3 regions of the Terribacillus saccharophilus genome follow, and region 2 is predicted to be linked to each of the others. Evidence: riboswitches for the same ligand, from Rfam matches in the RefSeq annotation. Region 2 holds a riboswitch; each other region holds the start of a gene.
What was found. Region 2 has a riboswitch for S-adenosylmethionine ahead of GZ22_RS09910 (cyclase family protein). Riboswitches for the same ligand answer to the same signal wherever they lie in the genome.
Positions count from the first base shown of each region.

Region 1: linked by a shared signal. The riboswitch ahead of GZ22_RS03460 (LLM class flavin-dependent oxidoreductase) and the one ahead of GZ22_RS09910 (cyclase family protein) in region 2 are both predicted to bind S-adenosylmethionine.
Region 3: linked by a shared signal. The riboswitch ahead of GZ22_RS04035 (M20 metallopeptidase family protein) and the one ahead of GZ22_RS09910 (cyclase family protein) in region 2 are both predicted to bind S-adenosylmethionine.

Region 1 is NZ_CP008876.1:661,159-667,819, forward strand. Features, by position in the region: gene GZ22_RS03435 (uracil-DNA glycosylase) at 1-81, shown strand, start outside; gene GZ22_RS03440 (VOC family protein) at 93-452, shown strand; gene mreBH (rod-share determining protein MreBH) at 692-1,699, opposite strand; gene GZ22_RS03450 (CAP domain-containing protein) at 2,200-3,045, shown strand; gene GZ22_RS03455 (DnaJ family domain-containing protein) at 3,116-3,487, shown strand; SAM riboswitch class I at 3,500-3,600, shown strand; gene GZ22_RS03460 (LLM class flavin-dependent oxidoreductase) at 3,679-5,043, shown strand; gene GZ22_RS03465 (S66 family peptidase) at 5,061-6,089, opposite strand; gene GZ22_RS03470 (low molecular weight protein-tyrosine-phosphatase) at 6,213-6,661, shown strand, end outside.
Region 2 is NZ_CP008876.1:1,947,847-1,954,507, forward strand. Features, by position in the region: gene tig (trigger factor) at 1-452, opposite strand, end outside; gene GZ22_RS09895 (tetratricopeptide repeat protein) at 597-1,580, opposite strand; gene GZ22_RS09900 (hypothetical protein) at 1,721-2,071, opposite strand; gene GZ22_RS09905 (glycosyl hydrolase family 28-related protein) at 2,182-3,366, opposite strand; gene GZ22_RS09910 (cyclase family protein) at 3,437-4,174, opposite strand; SAM riboswitch class I at 4,258-4,344, opposite strand; gene GZ22_RS09915 (nuclease-related domain-containing protein) at 4,439-5,323, opposite strand; gene GZ22_RS09920 (cell wall hydrolase) at 5,680-6,120, opposite strand; gene GZ22_RS09925 (hypothetical protein) at 6,345-6,527, shown strand; gene GZ22_RS09930 (SGNH/GDSL hydrolase family protein) at 6,603-6,661, opposite strand, start outside.
Region 3 is NZ_CP008876.1:769,200-775,860, forward strand. Features, by position in the region: gene GZ22_RS04030 (ABC transporter substrate-binding protein) at 1-744, opposite strand, end outside; gene GZ22_RS04035 (M20 metallopeptidase family protein) at 757-1,953, opposite strand; SAM riboswitch class I at 2,063-2,166, opposite strand; SAM riboswitch class I at 2,365-2,469, shown strand; gene GZ22_RS04040 (methionine biosynthesis PLP-dependent protein) at 2,550-3,650, shown strand; gene GZ22_RS04045 (aminotransferase class I/II-fold pyridoxal phosphate-dependent enzyme) at 3,662-4,834, shown strand; gene GZ22_RS04050 (5-methyltetrahydropteroyltriglutamate--homocysteine S-methyltransferase) at 4,851-5,957, shown strand; gene GZ22_RS04055 (sugar O-acetyltransferase) at 5,990-6,529, opposite strand.

The sequences.
Region 1 (6,661 bases), 1.3 Mb from region 2:
GCGTCCGTTTTTTACAATCCGGGACTGCGGCCGGTAATTGAAGAGCATGCCTATAAGATTCGCGAACTTCTGAACAGATGAGGAGAGATGTAATGGAAAAGGTCAACGGTAAAGTAATAGGATTTGAATTAAACAGCCAAGATCCGGACAAGGCAGCGAGCTTCTACGCTAATGTTTTTGGCTGGAAGGTGGGTAATCCAAATTGGGGTTATCATGGTGTGGAGACAGCTGGAGGAATTGATGGCGGAATCAGTAAAGGGCCGCATGATTTTCCGCATGGGACAAGAATCCAGATTGAAGTGGATGACCTGGATAAAGCAATTCAAGCTGCTAAAGAAGAAGGGGCAGTGGTCGTTCGTGAAAAGATGGACTTTGATACTTTCTATCTCGCGTATTTAGTTGACCCAGTCGGAATCGGAATTGGACTGGTGCAGTCTATCTCCAAAGACTAGTGAGAGGAGAAGACGCCTCATTCCAGGCTTTCCCACTTATTCCTTCGTTTCTAAACGGTCTTTTCCGCTTTTTATGTCTATCTCCAAAGACCAAAAACTGCGGCTTAAGCGATAAATCCTTGCGTGAGGAGAAGGCACTTCACTCCAGGCTTTCTCACTTACTCCTTCGTTTCTAAACGGTCTTTCCCGCTTTTCTATAAAAAAACAGGCGTATCAGCTGACTGATACGCCTGTTTTTTTTATTTTGCTGCTTTTTGCAGTTTAGTGATCATCTGCAGGGCACGACCTGTACCGATTGCAACGGATTCTAGGGGATTCGGAGCCAAATGAACAGGAACTGAGATCTCAGAAGCGAGCCATTGCTGCATTCCTTTTAGCAATGCGCCTCCGCCAGTCAAGATGACACCGTGGTCAACGATATCTCCGCTTAGTTCCGGCGGGCAGTCTTCCAATGTCATACGAATTGTTTCGAGGATCTGCTCCAATGATTCTTTAAGAGCTACTTGTACTTCCTTAGAAGAAATTCCGACAGTCTTCGGTAATCCAGTTACCATATCACGGCCGCGGACATCCATCATCAATTCATCATGGTCAATCAAAGCATAGCCGATTTCCATTTTAATCTGTTCTGCAGTTCTTTCCCCGATGAGGATATTGTACTGCTTACGGATATATTGGATGATTTCCTCATCCATTGAATCTCCTCCAATGCGGACAGAACGGCAAGAAACAACGCCGCCGAATGAAATAATACCAACTTCACTTGTACCGCCGCCGATATCGACAATTACATTCGCAACTGGCTCATCTACTGGGAGGTCAGCTCCAATTGCTGCAGCAATTGGTTCTTCAATCAAGTGGACGTTTTTAGCACCATACGATTTGACCGCATTATGTATAGCGCGTCTTTCAACTGAAGTACTTCCAGACGGTGTGCAGACAACGATAGTTGGTTTGCGAAGGGAAGATCCCATCACTTTGCTCACTTTTTTCAGGATTTCTTTCAATAATTGAGCTGTTACATCATAGTCAGCGATTACGCCATCTTTTAATGGGCGAATCGGTACGATATTCTGAGGAGTTTTACCGACCATTTCTTTCGCTTCTGCTCCAACAGCAACGACGTTTTTTGTTTCCATATCAATTGCAACCACGGAAGGTTCATTCAATACGATTCCTTTTTGTTTTGTATACACAAGTATATTTGCAGTGCCAAGGTCTATTCCGATTTCGGGATTAGAAAACATTATATTTCCTCCAATAATGACATATTTCTACTATATTTATTCTCCCCCGTATAAGGCTTTATGGGGGTAGATCTGTCAAAGAGCTAAAAAGCCGCTAAAATTCGACATAATTCATTCTATCACCTGGTATAGAGGTGTTAAAGAGATACCTTTATCCTAATTTGGTAGATTAAACTAATAAGTATAGGAGAAAAGGATTATATAGAAGGAATAGCAGCAAGTCAATTTACAGATAGATTACAAAAACTGAGGTATTGTTACAAAAACTAGGAATAAAAAAAGGTGTCAATCCTAAATTACATCCAAAAAATAGAAGGGCGGCTGTTTATTGCTAGTTTCATAGCTTATAAAGCGGGTACGATTTCGCATAAGAACCGACTTTTTACTAGTGTTGCTCAGGAATGAGTGCCTATTGGAAATTCTAGGCTGCAATATTACACAAAAACCCATGCTATGATGTTGCTGCATCAAAAAACACACATCTCGAAAGGAGCAACATCATGTTCAAGAAAGTATTAGTAACAACACTATCTACAGCTATCCTAGCAGGTGGCGCTTTGGCAGGAACAGCAAATGCTGCACCAGCACAACCAACTAAAGAAGAAGCTCAAGTGCACGTAGCACAAGTAGTGAAAAGCGGATCTTTCTCTTCTATCGAAGATTTGAATAAATGGGTGAATGAATATCTATCAGCTTATAACATTCACATCAATACTGATAGCTTGCTAGCAAAATACAATGTTCAGCAGCCATCTCAACAGGAGCAAGCACAAACTCCTGCTCAAGCACAACCTAAGCAAGAGGAAGCAAAAGCACCAGCTGCTCAGAAAGAAGAGCAAAAAGCTGCTCCACAAAAAGAAGAAAAAGCTGAAGAGCAAGCAACTGAACAAAAAGCTCAAGCTCCAGCACAAAAACAAGAAACTGCTTCTGACAGCAAGAAGACAGAAGATAAGCAAGCTACTGAAGGCCTAAGTGCTTTCGAACAGCAAGTAGTAGACTTGACTAACAAAGAGCGTGAAAAAGCTGGTCTTAAAGCTTTGAAAGCTGATACTGAACTAAGCAAAGTAGCACGTGCGAAATCCAAAGATATGGCTGACAATGGTTACTTCGATCACAACAGCCCGACTTACGGTTCTCCGTTCGATATGATGAAATCTTTTGGTATTTCTTATAAAACTGCAGGTGAAAACATCGCTCAAGGACAAAAGACTCCAGAAGAAGTCGTTGAAGCATGGATGAACAGCCAAGGACACCGTGAGAACATCCTTAACCCTGATTACACTAATATCGGTGTAGGTTATGTAGAAAACGGTAACTACTGGACACAGCAATTCATTGGTAAATAATTCAGATTATTGTATAATGAGAAGCAACCGATTATAATCGGTTGCTTTTCTTGTATGTAGGAGTGATTATATGGATCTGATTTCACTGCTTGCAGAAGAACGAATCAAGCAGGCTGAAGCCAATGGAGAGTTCCGTAACCTTCCAGGAGCGGGAAAACCTTTGGAGCTGGAAGATCTATCTGGTGTACCGGAGGATATGCGGATGAGCTACAAAATTCTCAAGAATGCTGGCTATATTCCGCCTGAAATGGAGCTGCAGAAAGAAATTGTAGCACTACGCGATTTACTGCGTATTTGTACGGATGACTCAGAGCGGGCAGCTTTCCGGAAGCGGATCAGCGAGAAAGAGATTCACTACGAAGCACTGCTTCAGAAGCTTAAGCGAAATTCGCCAGGCACTCTCAGTCAATATCGGGAACAAATTGAACATAAACTAACATAACTAAATAGTATTTTCTTATCACGAGAGGTGGAGGGACTGGCCCTTTGAAGCCTCGGCAGCAGGCAGAAATGTACTGTGCCAATTCCAGCAGACGATAGTCTGGCAGATAAGAGGAGCATTTACCTTGGATAAGGAGCCTCTTCTGTAAAACGGAAGAGGCTTTTTTTACATAATAAGAGGAGTGGAGAACAATGACGAAACAAATTATCCTGCAAGCATTTGATATGACAGCCGCTAATCATAACGCCCATGGCTTATGGAAGCATCCGGAAAACAGAAGGCATCGGGAATATAAATCGCTGGAATACTGGATGGAGCTTGCACGCCTCTTAGAAAAAGGGAAGTTCGACGCTGTATTCTTTGCTGATGTGCTTGGTGTTTACGACGCATACGGAGGGGATGAAAAGGCTGCCCTGCGTGATGGAGTGCAGGTGCCGCTTAATGATCCTGCCTTCGCTATTCCGGCCATGGCAGCTGTGACGAAGCATTTGTCCTTCGCTGTCACTGTCAGTACATCTTATGAACAGCCATTTCATAATGCACGAAAATTTTCGACGCTTGATCACCTGACAAATGGGCGTGTTGCTTGGAATATCGTTACGTCCTATTTACCGAACGCTGCCGAGAATTTTGGACTGGAGAAGATGGTGAAGCATGATGAGCGTTATAAAATAGCTGATGAATTCCTCGAGGTTTCTTATAAGCTGCTGGAGGATAGCTGGGAAGAAGATGCTGTTATCTCTGACACGGAAACAGGAGTGCTAGTGGATCCGGAAAAGGTTCACCGCATAAAACATAAAGGTACATATTTCTCAGTAGAAGGGCCGCATGTGAGTGAACCTTCTCCGCAGCGTACACCTGTGCTTTACCAAGCAGGTACTTCGGAAAAAGGCCGTGATTTTGCAGCAAGACACGCTGAATGTGTCTTCGTAGGCGGACCTACACCAGAAAAAATCAACTATTACATCGAAGATATTAAAGCTCGGGCGGAGGCGTACGGCAGAAGCCGTGATGAAATCAAGGCGTTTACTTTCCTGCATGTTGTCGTGGCTGAAACAGAAGAGAAAGCTCTTGCAAAATATAAGGAAGTTAAGCAATATTGGAGCGCAGATGCTGCCAAGGCACAATATGGCGGCTCGACTGGTTATGACTTGGCTTCTTATGATAATGAAGAAGAGCTGTTCACATACAAGCACACAGAACAAGGTCAATCGCGAGCTGCTTATCTGACGAAGGATGCGGCGAAGCCATTTACAGTCAAAGAGATACAAGAGAAATTCAGTCAACCAGCTGAAATGGATATTATTATCGGCAGTCCGGAACAGGTGGCGGACAAAATCGAGGATTTCTTTGTGCGAAGCGGAGTTGATGGCTTCAATCTGACACATTATATTACACCAAAAGACTTGAATGACTTTGTCGAATTGGTTGTTCCTATCTTGCAGGAGCGAGGATTATATAAGAGAGATTATGCAGAAGGAACATTCAGGGAGAAATTATACGGACACCCGCATCTAGCTGCGGCACATCCGGCAAAACAAGGAAAGAGGAGCTGAGCATCAGCTCCTCTTTTCTATTCTAGATAAGTTAGAGTTCCCTTGTCATCTTTAAATGATGCAGTAGCTAAGGCGCCATTAATCATTGTGAACTGCGGTGGCATGTGCCCGATATCAGTATCAAAGATAATTGGCAGGCCAATTTCTTCTGCAAATTCATATATCATCTGTTCGTCGTCATAATCCTCAGATGGTGCACTTCGAGAAGGTCTGCCAAATAGTAAACCGCTCGCTCCATCGAACCAGCCGTGTTCCTTCAGGTGCCAAAGATTCCGATAAGCTTCGGCAGTAGTCCAGTCCAACCATTCTAGGTAGACAATCGTTTCTTCTTCAAAAGATTCTCGCCACTCCTTAATGGGGGCATATCTCGTTCCGGCTATTGCAGTCAATGTATTCAGACAGCCGCCGATTAAACGGCCAGTAAAGGAAACGGCTTCACCTGTCGAAGATTTCCATTCCGTTTTGCTGTCCAAATCAAAGCCCGCAGGATTTTCTTGTACAAATAGCGCATCCCATGATGATTGATACATAGGAGATGAGTGCTGGACAACATGCTTGCGAGAGGGTGCTGATAATATCTTATGCCATTGCATTGTCGTATCATCAAGGTTTTCCATATTCAAATCAAAGAAGTTTGTCGTATGAGCAGATGCAATATTTGTCTGGAGTGTATAGCTGCATAGAAGTGTGCTTGTGTCGGAATAACCAATCAGCCATGTAGGCTTGCTTTTAGATATCTTATCCCAATCCAGCTTAGGCAATACTTGTACAAGCAGTTCTCCACCCCATGGCGGCATAATGGCATCAATTGCGGAATCAGTTAAATAAGTCATTAGCTCGATTGCTCTAGTTTCAGCAGAGCTGCTTCTGGCTGCTTGCTGAGTCCAGACGGTTTCTCCGATGACTACATTGGAACCAAGTTTCTCGAGCTGACTTTTAGCTTTATGTATCTTGGGATGCAATGGTGCAGGAACTCCGCTTGAGGGAGCAGTGATTGCTAAGGTGGAATTGGCAGTCAGAGCACTTGGATAGATGGTCGTCAACATAATCACCCTTTCCTTTTCCATATTATAGCATGAGCACTAGGTCGTTTGAATCGTTGTTCCAAGGGGAATGGAATACCAGACATTCGCACATTTTCACATTTATAAAACGAGGGAGTTGAGTGAATGATAAACGTGTTGTTTATTTCTTTAGGCAACATCTGCCGCTCGCCGATGGCTGAAGCGATATTCCGCAAACGTATAGACGAAGCAGGATTATCAGGGTTTGTTACAGTCGACTCAGCTGGTATCGGTCACTGGCACGAAGGAAAGGAGATGCATCCTTCTGCTCGTGTGCTTCTCGGACAAAAAGGCATTTCGATGGGTAATCATACGGCAAAGCAAGTCCAAGCAGAACACTTGGAAGCTTACGATTACATTATCGTGATGGACCAGCTTAATTTGCAGGATTTATCAGCTATAGCTCCTGCTTATACGGACCGTTATCAGCTTTTCTCAGATTTTATTCCAGAGCGTGCTGGAGAGGATATTGAGGATCCATTCTTTACTGATGAATTTGAAGCGGTGTTTGAGATGCTTGAGGCTGGGTGTGTAGAATTGTGCGAGACAATAAA
Region 2 (6,661 bases):
GCTTGTCTGTTGCGAAGTGCGTCGATTTCTTTTTCAACATCTTCGTCTGTTACAGTAGTGTCTTCTGCTTCTACTTCAAGACCTTTGTAGTCGCCAAGCTCAACTTCTGGTTTGATAGCTACAGTAGCTTTGAAGATAAGTTCTTTACCTTGTTCGATCTGCTCAAGATCTACATCCGGCTGTGCAACAGGCTCGATGCCAGTTTCTTCAACAGCGTTCATGTATGCTCCTGGAAGAACAATATCAATTGCATCCTGATACAAAGATTCTACACCGAAGCGTTGTTCGAAGATTTTACGTGGTACTCTTCCTTTACGGAAACCTGGTACCTGAACTTGTTTAACTACTTTTTGAAACGCTTGGTCAAGCGCTCCGTCCAATTCCTCAGGAGATAGGGTAATTGTTAAAATTCCCTCGTTCTTGCCTTCTGTTCTTTCGAATTTTGCTGACATAATATTCCCTCCAACATCTATCGTTTGTTTCATGTTAATCGTTCTCAATTCTAGCATAATATAAGTTATTAACTAGTACTGGTTTACAACCATCTTATTATAACATATTCATAGTCGCTTTCAACACTAACGATACGAACTATGTCATTCCTCGGCGACAGTCAGATATTTCGCTTCTAATGTAATGATCTCTTCCATCATGGAAGCGATTCTCTGCGCTTCTTCCTCAGTAACAGCAGGCTGATCGATTTGAAGATAACTGCTTGCCAGCTTCTGCAGTGCAGCAGCCAAAACAGTACCGTCTTCTTCCGTAGGCACCATTGGGTATCTAACATACATATAACGATGCAAAAGCTTGTACACCAAGTCGTATAGTGATGGATTCTGCTGCTCAAGAAGATGCAAATGCTGCAGTACCTGTTTCATCCCTTCCGATTCTTCAACTGTTGTCAGGTTCTCCGGGACAACTGTCATAGTTTCTTTCATCTTATGTATTGTGACTGGGAATTCGATTTCTTGCTTCACGAGCCATTCCAGTACAGCTGTCTGTACAACGGGATCGGCTTCCTCATCAAGAAGGTATGCTTCCATCTTCTGTACATGCGGACTGACATCAAGAGAATGGCATTTTTGGATGAGCTGCCATTGCAAGCTGGCATCCTTACTCTTGCGTGCTTTTTCGAAATTATGTATAAGCTGATCTGCAGTTGTCTGGCTCTTATCTTCGGCCATTTTACGACTTACCTTCTGCAGCTGGTCAAACGATGTCTTAAGCGGCGTCGGTATTTTCTCAGTTGCATACACCTCATCCAGCAGTTCTACTACTTCATCGTAGCGTCCGAGCTGGAACAGCAGCGTTAAATGAATATGTAAGTATTGCAGATAATCCTTATCCTTGGCAGCCAACAGCTGCAAGGACATTTCCTCCGCCTCTTCATGCCTGCCCAGCTCCATTAGACATATTAGGCGCCCAGTCAGAATTTCCGGCTGACGGTATCCATAATCCAGAAGCTGTTCAAACTTCCCTATAGCATCGGTGTAGTTCTTCTCCTGCAGCTCCTTCATCCCTTCCCGCTCCAGCCGCGTCTTCAGACCCGGGAACAGGACAACATTATTCTCTTTATCCATCGGCAACATCCTCATTAGATTTTCAGTTAGAGACCTGGTAACAGCTATACCCTTAAATGTAACAAAGAAAACGCAGATTGCAACTTTAAAATGGCAAAAAGCTGTGAATCCATGCATTCACAGCCTTATAATACTATTCCCTACTTTTCCTGGTGATCCTCAGAGCGGGGTCTTCTGAAAGGTACGACATTTTCCCTGTGGAAATGTGCATCATCGTCGCCTTCCTCTTCTTCATCTAGAAAATCGAATAATCGCTTCTGCATATCTCCAAGTTCCGAGGTCATGCTGCTTTCATTTGCTTCCAAATCATAGATATTGCGCTTGATCTGAAGGTAAAACTCCTTCAAGGGCTTATCTGTATATTGGCTTAGAAGCCGATCCGATATTGTATACTCTTGCTGCAGTTCCAGATCGTAGATGCGGACCATGAAGTATTTCCCGAAAGGTACGGATCCGATAAACCGATAACGCTTCGTCTCATCTATATACATAGGCCACCTCCAAGAAAAGTGTAGCATGTATCGACATCTATATGCATATTTTCTCCATAATATACAGAAAACTTACATTTACTTAATCATGCACACTAGTATCGGAGTGACTACCGAGAAAGTGTGGTTTCTTTATCGATTAGACTGTTTATTGTACCTGTAACAAAAACGCCTCTCCCCGGATAGGATTCCACATGATTGTCACGCAAGCATGCGCCACTTATAGGTGAATGCTCATCGCCTTTCAACCTTATTGCTGAAGCATAATTACCGCCGCCTCTGATGGCGTTCTGCACGATGAGGAAATTTCTGATTGGATTGCTGCGCCCTGTAGGACGGTTTCTACTATCTGTGTCATTTCTGCCGTCCACATTATTTGGATGAATAGCAATCCCACCACCGCACGATTCCATCCGATTATTATATAAAACAACATCCCGCCATGAATAAGCCCGTACAGCCCACTGGAGAGTTTCACTCATTACATTGTCTGAAATAAATATGCGTTCATGCCATCTATCTGCAGTAGCGGAGTGCGAACCAACAGCCCTTCCCCAGCTTCCTTTCGTTTCAGATGGACCGAAGTTATTGTGATGAATCCAAATATCCTGACAAGTTGTTTGATCGAATACAGAGCCTCCCCAAGGGAAAACTCTGCGTGCTTTGGCTAAATCCAACTGAATTGCCTCACTATAAGCGCGCTCTCCATTACGATCATCATAACCAAGAAACTTGCAATGCCGCACTTCGATATTACGCATGGCATTCAGTTCAATCGCGTGTCCGCCACCGTGCTCTACCAGCTGCAGCTGTTCAATAATCACATTTTCCGCATGCGCTAATACAAAGCTAGTACCGCCACGGTAAGCAGGGAAATTCGCATCCCATGTCCCGCCTCGAATAATTAGATTGCCATTGCCACGATATGCACGCATTCGATTCCGCCTGCGTAAATTCAGCAGCATCGGTCCATGATGCTTTTTTCGGAATATAGAATTATCATCCGCCTCAAAGAATGTGTTTGGCTTGAGACGCAATGGTCGACGCAATATGTAAAGTCCTGGCGGAAAGACAATATGTAAGCCTTTTTTGCGATCAGCTAGGTTCAGCAGCTGCTGAATACCCTTCGCATCATCATGTCTTCCATCAGCTCTGATTAGCGGATGATCTGTTGCTACTATTGTATATGCTGACTTTAACTTTTCATTTAAATGATTGCTAGTTCGACTTATATCTCGCAGCGTTTCCGCTAGTTCGTTGAATACTGCTGGCAACTTCTGTTCCTTCTCCATCATGCCGCCTCCTATCAGTGAGTATTTTACCCATTATCCGATTTGGAGAGCCTTTAATCATATTGCGTTACTTTTAAGGCAAGACAGCAAAAGAACGAACAGGAAATCCTGACGCTTTTCCTGCTTTCGGTACGATATTAAAGATGAACGCCCCTTTTGCTGGCAGCTGATCAAGATTCGTCAACAGCTCAACTTGGTAGGAATCTTGTTCCAACACATAATATTCACCAATCAGAGCGCCATTTTTTTGAAAATCGACCGCTGCATCAGTATCAAACGTCTCATGCCCTACTGCCTTAATATCTCGTTCTTCATATAGAAACTTTAGACTTTCCAGTGACCAGCCAGGAGAATGACTGCTTCCCTGTTCATCTTTATTATCCATCTGCTCCTGATTTGGCCAGCGTTTGCTCCAATCTGTCCTTAAGGCTACGAAAGTGCCCGGTTCAATCTTGCCATGCACTGACTCAAACGCCTGAATATCTTCTACAGACAATGCATAATCATGATCGGCAGCAGCTTCCTTAGATTTATCAATCACAACAAGCGGTAACACCAATTCTTTCAGCTCCAGCTCTTCTAAGTATCGTGTCTCACGCACAAAGTGAATCGGTGCATCCAGATGCGTTCCGTATTGCCCCGGGAAAGTAAAACTCTGAGCGAAGAACCCATCATCATGCGAGAATAGTGTTTCGAACTTTGCAGAATTAAAAGCTGAAAAACGCGGAGACTCTGGTCCAAAGGTGTGCGTCAGATCCACCCATTTCTTTTCTCTTAAAACATCCAATGCTTTACTCAACTCGTTTGACATACACAATCACCTCATATTAATAGTGTAAAAAACAAAAAACCTCTCCTAAATAAGAAGAGGTTCGCTACTTTTATGTAGTCCGGTTCTTATCTAGTCTGGAATTAGCACAGTACAAACAGTCTGTTGCTGAAGCTTCATAGGGCCAGTCCCTCCGCCTCTCTGGATAAGAGAATATTCTGTTAACTATCATTATATAGTAAAATCGCTTTTCAGTTCAAGAAAATAAAGCACAAGACATTGAATCTTGCTAATGTAATCCTCTCGTCAACTTCTTTGGTGTTCAAAACAAAAAACCTTACCTTTAAAACGAATATGATTATCCTCGCAGTAAGCCTTTACCTTTCTAGAAACTTCTATATTACAGGTGAAACATTTCGCTTTCGCTTCAGACTGAGCAGCTGATGCCTCTCTATATTTTTTTTGTTTCAATGAATCAATATGCTCTGATCTAATCTTTGGATCCGTTATGTTATTTTTGCTCAATATACGATACATGGATAAGACGTCTTCATCAGTGTATCTTGGAGAATTGGCTTGCACTCTTAACACATTCATTTTTCTACTTATGTACTCCGATAATTCCGTATCATAAACGATGAGATCATTCGATTGAATTTTTCTCAGATCTTCATTCACCTTAAACATACATCTTCTGGTAAACGAGACAATGGAAACGAAATTCGATTCTTCCTCTTCCGACAATATCGATTTTAATGCTTTAATATGTCCAAAATTTTGATGAAAAGGATTCATCATAGGAAATTTCCCATTCACACTCCACTTATCTCTATTTCGGTCGCCATAAATTGTCCCGGCGTAATTTTTCGTTTCAATTACGAATATTGCATAGGATGTAAATATGACATGATCAATTTGAGAATAACCAGATTTTGCGCGAGGATTAGGGAGTAAAACATCACTCAGATATCGGCTATTCTTGGGTAATTGATCAAGTTGAATGTTGATTTTGTACTCTCCAAGTTCTCCAATTCTGGTTGAAGTTATCATAGGTTTCTTTGCTTTTGGTACAGTTTTAGACTTTTCCGATTTTGCATTTGATTTCTTTGATTTAGATCTTTTACCAAACAACCTCTGCAACAATTTAATCAGCCTCTTTTCAAACCACGAATTAGAATATACATTTTTCAATAGGATAATCTTACCACAAATTAATGTAATACTATGATAGTGAATTAGATAAATCAAAACGAGGCTGGGCATAAGTGTTTTAACCATAAAAAAACCGAACAATATTGTAAATCTTCATAAGAAAATTTACATAAGTTCGGTAATTTTGATTAGTTATCCATCTTAGCGTAGGCAGAACACGGAGACTCCTACGGGAACAGCACGAGCTGAAGACCCCGCAGTGGTGAACTTTCCACGAGGAGGCTGAGGCCGTGCCCGTGGAAAGCGGAGTGTTCTGCCGAAGCGGCGCTCAAGAATAACATTCATTTTAAGTAATGAGAATTTAGTTATTTTCCAGCCTCGTTCCATCATTCATCTTACCCCATATAAACACTATCACACGTGCCAGCCTGCGGCTCATAAAAGCAATGATCTTTAAACTGACCTGCAAACGGCTGGCCATACCATGTTGGAGGGCATGGTGCATACGGATTAAAATACCAAAGCGCGTACGAAGCAGGCTGCTGTCTCCAGGACTTCAAGTTTCTTTCTGCCAACCTTCTTTCCTGTTCACGTGCTCGTTGATAAAAAATATTTCCTTTTTGAACAGCTTCGAATGAATAATTCCCGCCCTGTATTTGGAAAATGACGTCATTGATTGATCTTACATCCCCAAAATCTAAACAGTCAGCTACAGCACGGTTTACAATGACATTTCCTACAAACAGCATTCCTAGCTGTCCTTCCCCTTCTGCTTCTGCGCGCATCATTCTAGCCATCAAGTCAATGTCTGAGCTATTGTATTGTACTCTTGCCATGTTATCACCCCACATACAGCGTATGAAAAAAGCCCTCTTTCATGTCATTGTATTAGAGGAAAGCTTAGTCCTATGTATGCAAAATATATATTTTTCATTTTTCACAAGAAAAGCTCTTACTAAAGGTAAATACTGGGGTTTTATACTTGCAGAAGTAGCTATATAATGAAGATGTGAATTTATTCAGAAAAATAAAAATAATGATGAAATGAGGTCTTGTGAACATGGATAATAAAAAATGCCTTAAATGTGGTGCTAGTGAATTTGCTGAAGGTACAGATTTCATACCTATCAAACCGAACAAAATGGCTTTAAGTGGCGGAAATAAAATATATACTTTTTGCTTAGAATGTGGTGAAGTTGATTCAATACGTGTTGAAAATACAGCTATATTCAGAAAAAAATAGAAGAAGTTCAGTGTTAAGTAAAGCATTTGGGAAACCATTGCAATAAGGGTTTCCCATCTTTGTGATAAGACAAAATCAATTACGTTCTGTCGCAAAGTATGCTTCCAACCACGTATCAGCCATCAGTCTATTAC
Region 3 (6,661 bases), 1.2 Mb from region 2:
TACGATCTTGAAATGAATCGTATCCAGGTATGCGGTTTTCTTACCTGTCAAACCGCCCCAGTCTTCTTCTTCACGAGATTGATAGTCATCGAATTTGGAAAGGACAATTTCATTCCCGCGCTTCCAGGAATCAAATTTGAATGGACCTGTACCGATAAGCTGCTCGTTTGTCAGCGGCTGCTCACCTGCTGCTTCAGCAATGTCAGCTGGAATGATGACAGCTGATGCTTTTGGTGCAGACATATCAGTAAGCAAAGCGGTATACGGATCGTTGAGCGTAATGACCAATGTCAGGTTATCTGTTGCTTCGACTGAATCAACATGTGTTGCAGCGATCTTACCGACAGAGGAGACCTTCAGCCAGCGGTCGATTGATGCTTTTGCGTCTTCAGCTGTTACGTCTTGCCCGTTATGGAATTTCAGTCCGTCACGAAGCGTGATCGTATAGGTTTTTTTATCATCACTGACGGTATGATCGTCAGCAAGCAAAGGGCGTACTTGATAATCATGATCTATTGCAAATAAACCTTCGTAAATATGCCAGCCAATTTTTCTAGTAGCACTTTCTCCGGAATACATCCAGTCAAGCGTATCGGGATCAGCTGTCATGGCAACATTTAGGTCACCGCCTTCAACGGGATCTCCGCCGCTTGCACCGGAACTGCTGCTGGAATTGCTGGAGCACCCGAATAGGGCAATAGTGGCCATCAAGCCGAATAATATAAGTGCAAACTTCTTATTCAATATACTTCCTCCTTAGCTTCCCAATAACGAGAATACAATTTTCGTAAATGCTTTTTCCGTGATAAGCAAAGCTCGCTCATCGATGTCGAACTTAGGATGATGATGTGGATAATGTGTGGCAGTATCCTCATTGCGGGAGCCAACTTTAAAGAAGCTTCCGGGTTTCTCCTGTAAATAATAAGCGAAGTCTTCAGCGCCCATCCCAGTTTCAAGCGGAATAACCTGTTCTTCACCGAATTCTTCGGCAAACAGACGCTGCAGAAGTGCGGTTTCTTCCGGGTGGTTGTAAAGAGCAGGATAGCCGTGCAGATAATCAATTGAATAGGTTGCGCCGAATCCAGTTGCAATACCGTCTACAATGGACTCTATCTGTTTTCTCACCTGCTGGCGGATATCAGCATTAAACGTCCGGACTGTTCCTTCCAATCTGGCGGTATCCGGAATAACATTGAATGCTTGGCCAGACTGGAACACACCAAGTGTCACAACTGCTGATTCCAGAGGGTTGACTCTGCGGCTGACAATCTTCTGCAATGCGCTGACAATATCACTGCCGATGACAATTGGATCGACAGCTTCATGTGGAGCTGCGCCATGACCGCCTTTTCCTTGGATGGTGATCGCAAATTTATCAACTGCTGCCATCTTGAAGCCTTCGCCAACACCGATCTTTCCGATAGGAGCAGCCGAATTAAGGTGGGCACCGTAAACATAGTCCACACCATCAAGTGCACCATCTTCAATCATTGCTTTCGCGCCGCCTGGAGGAACTTCCTCAGCTGGCTGGAACAGGAAGACCACTTTACCTTTCAGGCTTTCCTTGTGCTTGATCAATGTTTTAGCAGTTCCGAGCAAGGCGGCTGTATGACCGTCATGACCGCAAGCATGCATGACGCCAGATGTCTTGGATCGATACGCAGTCTCTTTTTCATCTTCAATCGGTAGCGCGTCGAAATCGGCTCGCAGAGCAATCGTTGGGCCTGCTGTCTTTCCTGCAAGTGTAGCGACGATGCCATAACCGCCGATGTTTGTCTGGATATCTTCATAACCGAAGCTGCGCAGTTTATCAGCGATAAAACGGGCTGTCTCTGTTTCCTGGAAACTCAATTCGGGATGCTGGTGCAAATATCGTCTCCACTCAACCACTTCAGCGAAATTGTCTTCTAGTTCCGTATGTACTTCTGCTATTCTCTGCTTGATCTGTTCCATTTCCAACCTCCTGTAATAATCTTGATATTTCCAATGGATATAATCGGAATTGATGCTAAAAAAAGACCCTCTTCCAGACAGAAGAGGGTCTTTTAAAGATTTTCCGCTCTTCTTATCTGCAGTGTTATACACCTGGAATTAGCACAGTACTGCACCTTGCAGCCTGTTGCTTTGGTTTCGTTGGGCCATTCCCTCCACCAATCTCGATAAGAAATATTAGTTGTAAGGAAAAGGATAGACCGAAAAGTTCTGGGTGTCAATCCTATTTTTTGTCACTTTTTTTCCTAATGAGCTGTACTATGCTAAAAATTACATCAGAAAAAGATTCATTTGGCAGAAAATTTTAAATAATGCTTGACTGTATATTTTTGTGTGTTAACATAGCTTTAATATAAAAATTAAATAGAAATTTTCTTATCAAGAGAGACGGAGGGAATTGGCCCGATGATGTCTCAGCAACCAGTCTGAGAAAGACACGGTGCTAAATCCAAAAGGTATCCGCCTTAAAGATAAGAAGCTGATTCGGTCATGACTGAACCTTCTTCCTTTTTGGGGAGAAGGTTCTTTTTTTGTTTAAGAGAAGGGTGAGAAGCGGTATGGGAAATAGTTTGGAAACAACATTCGTGCAGTTAGGAAATCGCAGTGACGGAATAACAGGAGCAGTGAATCCGCCAGTGTATCTGTCCACTGCTTATGCACATGGAGGAATCGGCGAATCTACCGGGTATGATTATTCACGGACGAAGAATCCTACTCGTTCTGTCCTGGAAGAAGGTTTTGCAATGCTGGAAAAAGGCGATCGAGCTTTTGCATGCAGCTCAGGCATGGCAGCAATTCAGCTTGTATTATCCCTTTTTCGTTCAGGCGATTCACTGCTAGTGCCAGAGGATATTTATGGAGGCACCTATCGACTGTTTGATTTCTATTCAGATGCATATGACGTATCGCCGGTATATGCGCCATTTCATTCCGTTGAAGAGACTGCAGCATTGATAACGGAAGATACAAAAGCAATTTTCCTTGAAACACCGACAAACCCGCTCATGCAGGAAATCGATATTGCTGCATATGCGCAATTAGCAAAAGATCATAACCTGCTGTTGATTGTTGATAATACGTTTCTGACGCCTTATTTCCAACAGCCGATAACAGAAGGGGCAGATATTGTCATCCATAGTGCGACGAAATATATCGGCGGCCACAATGATGTTTTAGCCGGTCTTGTAGTGAGTAAGGGCTGTGAATTATCAGATCGATTAGCAGTATTGCATAACGGCACGGGTGCTGTCTTGTCACCGCTCGATTCCTGGTTACTCATCCGCGGCTTGAAGACGCTGCCGCTACGAATGCGGCAGCACCAAGCAAATGCACAGCATATTGCAAATTACCTGGCAGAGGAGTCAAAGGTGAAGGATGTCTTGTATACAGGCAAAGGTGGAATGCTTTCGTTCCGTGTGCAGGACAGCAGCTGGGTCGATACATTCCTTCGCAGCCTAAACATCATCACGTTTGCAGAAAGCCTTGGTGGGGTGGAGAGCTTTATAACGTATCCGACAACACAGACACATGCGGACATTCCTATTGAGGAGAGGGAAGCCAGAGGAATTTGTGATTGTCTGCTTCGCTTCTCGGTCGGAATTGAAGAAGCAGAGGATTTGATTGGTGATTTACAGCAAGCATTCGCCAAACTGGATTAGGAGGTCATCATATGGAAGAACAACATGCAGAAACGACGTGTATACGGGGATCATACAAAGAGCAACGTACAGGAGCGGTCAATGTGCCGATTTATCTATCGTCTACCTTCCACCAGGAAAGCTTTGATGATTTTGGTCCATTTGATTACAGTCGTTCTGGCAATCCGACACGAAAAGCACTGGAGCAAAAGGCCGCTGAATTGGAGTCCGGCACAGATGCTTTAGCATTTTCATCTGGCATGGCAGCAATATCCTCAGCGTTCATGCTGCTGTCGGCAGGTGATCATGTCATTGTGACTGTGGATGTATATGGTGGAACGTATCGTTTTGTGACAGAAATCCTTCCAAAATTCCAGATTAGTCATTCCTTTGTAGACTTAACAGATTTGGATGCTGTTGAAGCAGCTGTACGACCAAATACGAAGGTCATTTACCTGGAAACACCGTCTAATCCCTGCTTAAAGGTGACAGACATCCGGGCAGTTGTCCGGATAGCAAAGCAGAACGATTGTTTAACTTTCTTGGACAACACCTTTTTGACTCCGCTGTATCAGCAGCCATTGGCATTTGGTGTGGATGTGGTCATTCACAGTGCAACCAAGTTTCTGTCAGGTCATAGTGATATTATCGCTGGGCTGCTGATTACAAAGGATACGGAATTGGGAGAACGACTGGCTTTTATTCAGAACACGTTTGGTGCAATTCTTGGTGCCCAAGATAGCTATTTGCTGCTTCAAGGAATAAAGACCTTAGGTGCAAGATTGCGTCAGTCATCGGAATCGGCGGAGAGAATAGCTTTATTCCTGCTGCATCACCCGCTTGTGGAAGATGTCTTCTACCCTGGCTTGCCCACCCATAACGGACATGACATACATACCGGGCAGGCCAGTGGAAATGGAGCAGTACTATCGTTCGCTCTGCCGAGCAGGGAGCACGCCAAGATTTTTGTGGAACAGCTTCGCATCCCTATCTTTGCCGTCAGTCTAGGCGCAGTTGAATCCATTCTTTCGTATCCAGCAACGATGTCACATGCTGCTATGCCGGAAGCAGAGCGTAAGAAACGAGGTATATCAGATGGACTCTTGCGGTTATCTGTCGGGCTGGAGCATGTGGAGGATCTCATTGGAGATCTGCAGCAGGCCTTAAAGGCTGCTGGACGAGTAACAGAAAAAGTAGAAAACTAAAATGGGAGAGATGAACATGACAACGAAAACTAAAACGGCACCATTCAGAGCAGATCACGTAGGGAGCTTACTTCGTCCAGATGTACTGCACAAAGCAAGACAGCAATTCAAAGAAGGACAAATCAGTAAACAAGATCTTCGCGGAATTGAAACGTCAGAAATTAAAAGAATCGTAGACAAACAGATTGAAGTCGGTTTGGAGCTCGTAACAGACGGAGAATTCAGAAGAAGATTCTGGCATACAGATTTTTTGGAGCATCTTAATGGCATCACGGGCTATGTTCCAGACACCGGCTATCTGTTCAAAGGTGAAGAGACAGAACGGTATAACATTAAGAATACCGGCAAAGTTTCATTCAATCCTGACCATCCATTCTTGGAGGACTATAAGGTATTCCAAGACATCGTCGCAGGAAGGGCGGTAGCTAAACAGACAATTCCTAGTCCGAACCAGCTTTTCCATACAGATATTCGCGATCATTCGATTTATCCAGATATCGAGGATTTTGCGGCTGACGTAATCCAGGCATACAAAGATGCCATCCAAGCTTTCTATGATCTGGGAGTGCGTTATTTGCAGCTGGATGATGTCTATATTGCAACGCTGTCGTCACCTGATGCGAAATTCGATGGAGAGCATTCCCGGGAATTCCTGATCGATTTGGCACGCCGAGTAATCAATGGTGTATTGGAAGGAAAACCAGAAGACCTTACTGTGACGACGCATCTCTGTCGAGGAAACTACCGCTCCACTTATATGTTCGGAGGAAGCTATGATCTGATTGCCCAAGATCTATTAGCGAAAGAGAAAGTGGACGGCTTCTTCCTAGAATATGATGATGAGCGTTCCGGCACATTTGAACCGCTTCAATATATCCCGCAGGACGGTCCAAGAGTCGTGCTGGGCGTTGTAACTTCGAAGTTCGGTGAATTGGAAGATAAGGATGCTGTTATCAGCCGTATTGATGAAGCAGCAAAATATATCCCGCTTGACCAAATTTGTTTAAGCCCCCAATGCGGATTTGCTTCTACACATCATGGCAATAAACTGACAGAAGAAGAGCAATGGGAAAAACTGCGCTTTATCGTTGATGTGTCGAAGACAGTTTGGCCAGAAGAGTAATAAAAAAGCCGTCAATACTGACGGCTTTTTGTTTATTCTATATCCTTAATACGCTTCGCTGGATTACCGGCAACAATCGTATTTGATGGTACATCTTTCGTTACAACAGAACCAGCTGCCACAATGGAATTATCCCCGATTGTAACGCCGGCAAGTATCGTACAGCCTCCGCCGATCCAAACATCATTACCTATTGTAATCGGAATAGCATAACCGTCTTTTGTCCTGTCAACAGGCTGTATGGAGTGACCAGCTGTATAAATCCCGACATTAGGTCCAATCATGCAATTATCTCCAACAGTGACCTTTGCCATATCAAGCACCGTGAAGTTGAATCCAGCATAAAAGTTTTCCCCTACTTCAATGTTATATCCTAAGTCACAATGAAAATTATGCTCAATGGAAAGCTGCTGACCGCATCTTCCGAGCAACTCCCTTAAAAGTTCTTCCTTCTTAGTTTCTTCATCTGGGGAACAGGAATTGAATGCATGAGTCAACATAGCAGCACGTTTTGTTTTTTGTTTAAGGTCGGGAGTACCTCTTACATATGTTATTTTTTCTTTGTTTTCCACAACAATTCACCTAGCTTTTTGAATTTTTATCTATCTTATCATACTGCCCAGAATGGATGCTTGCGATTAATAAAGATGAAAGAGCCATTGGTTGAATGTAAACCGTGCAGTTAGTGCATCTTCTGTCATTAA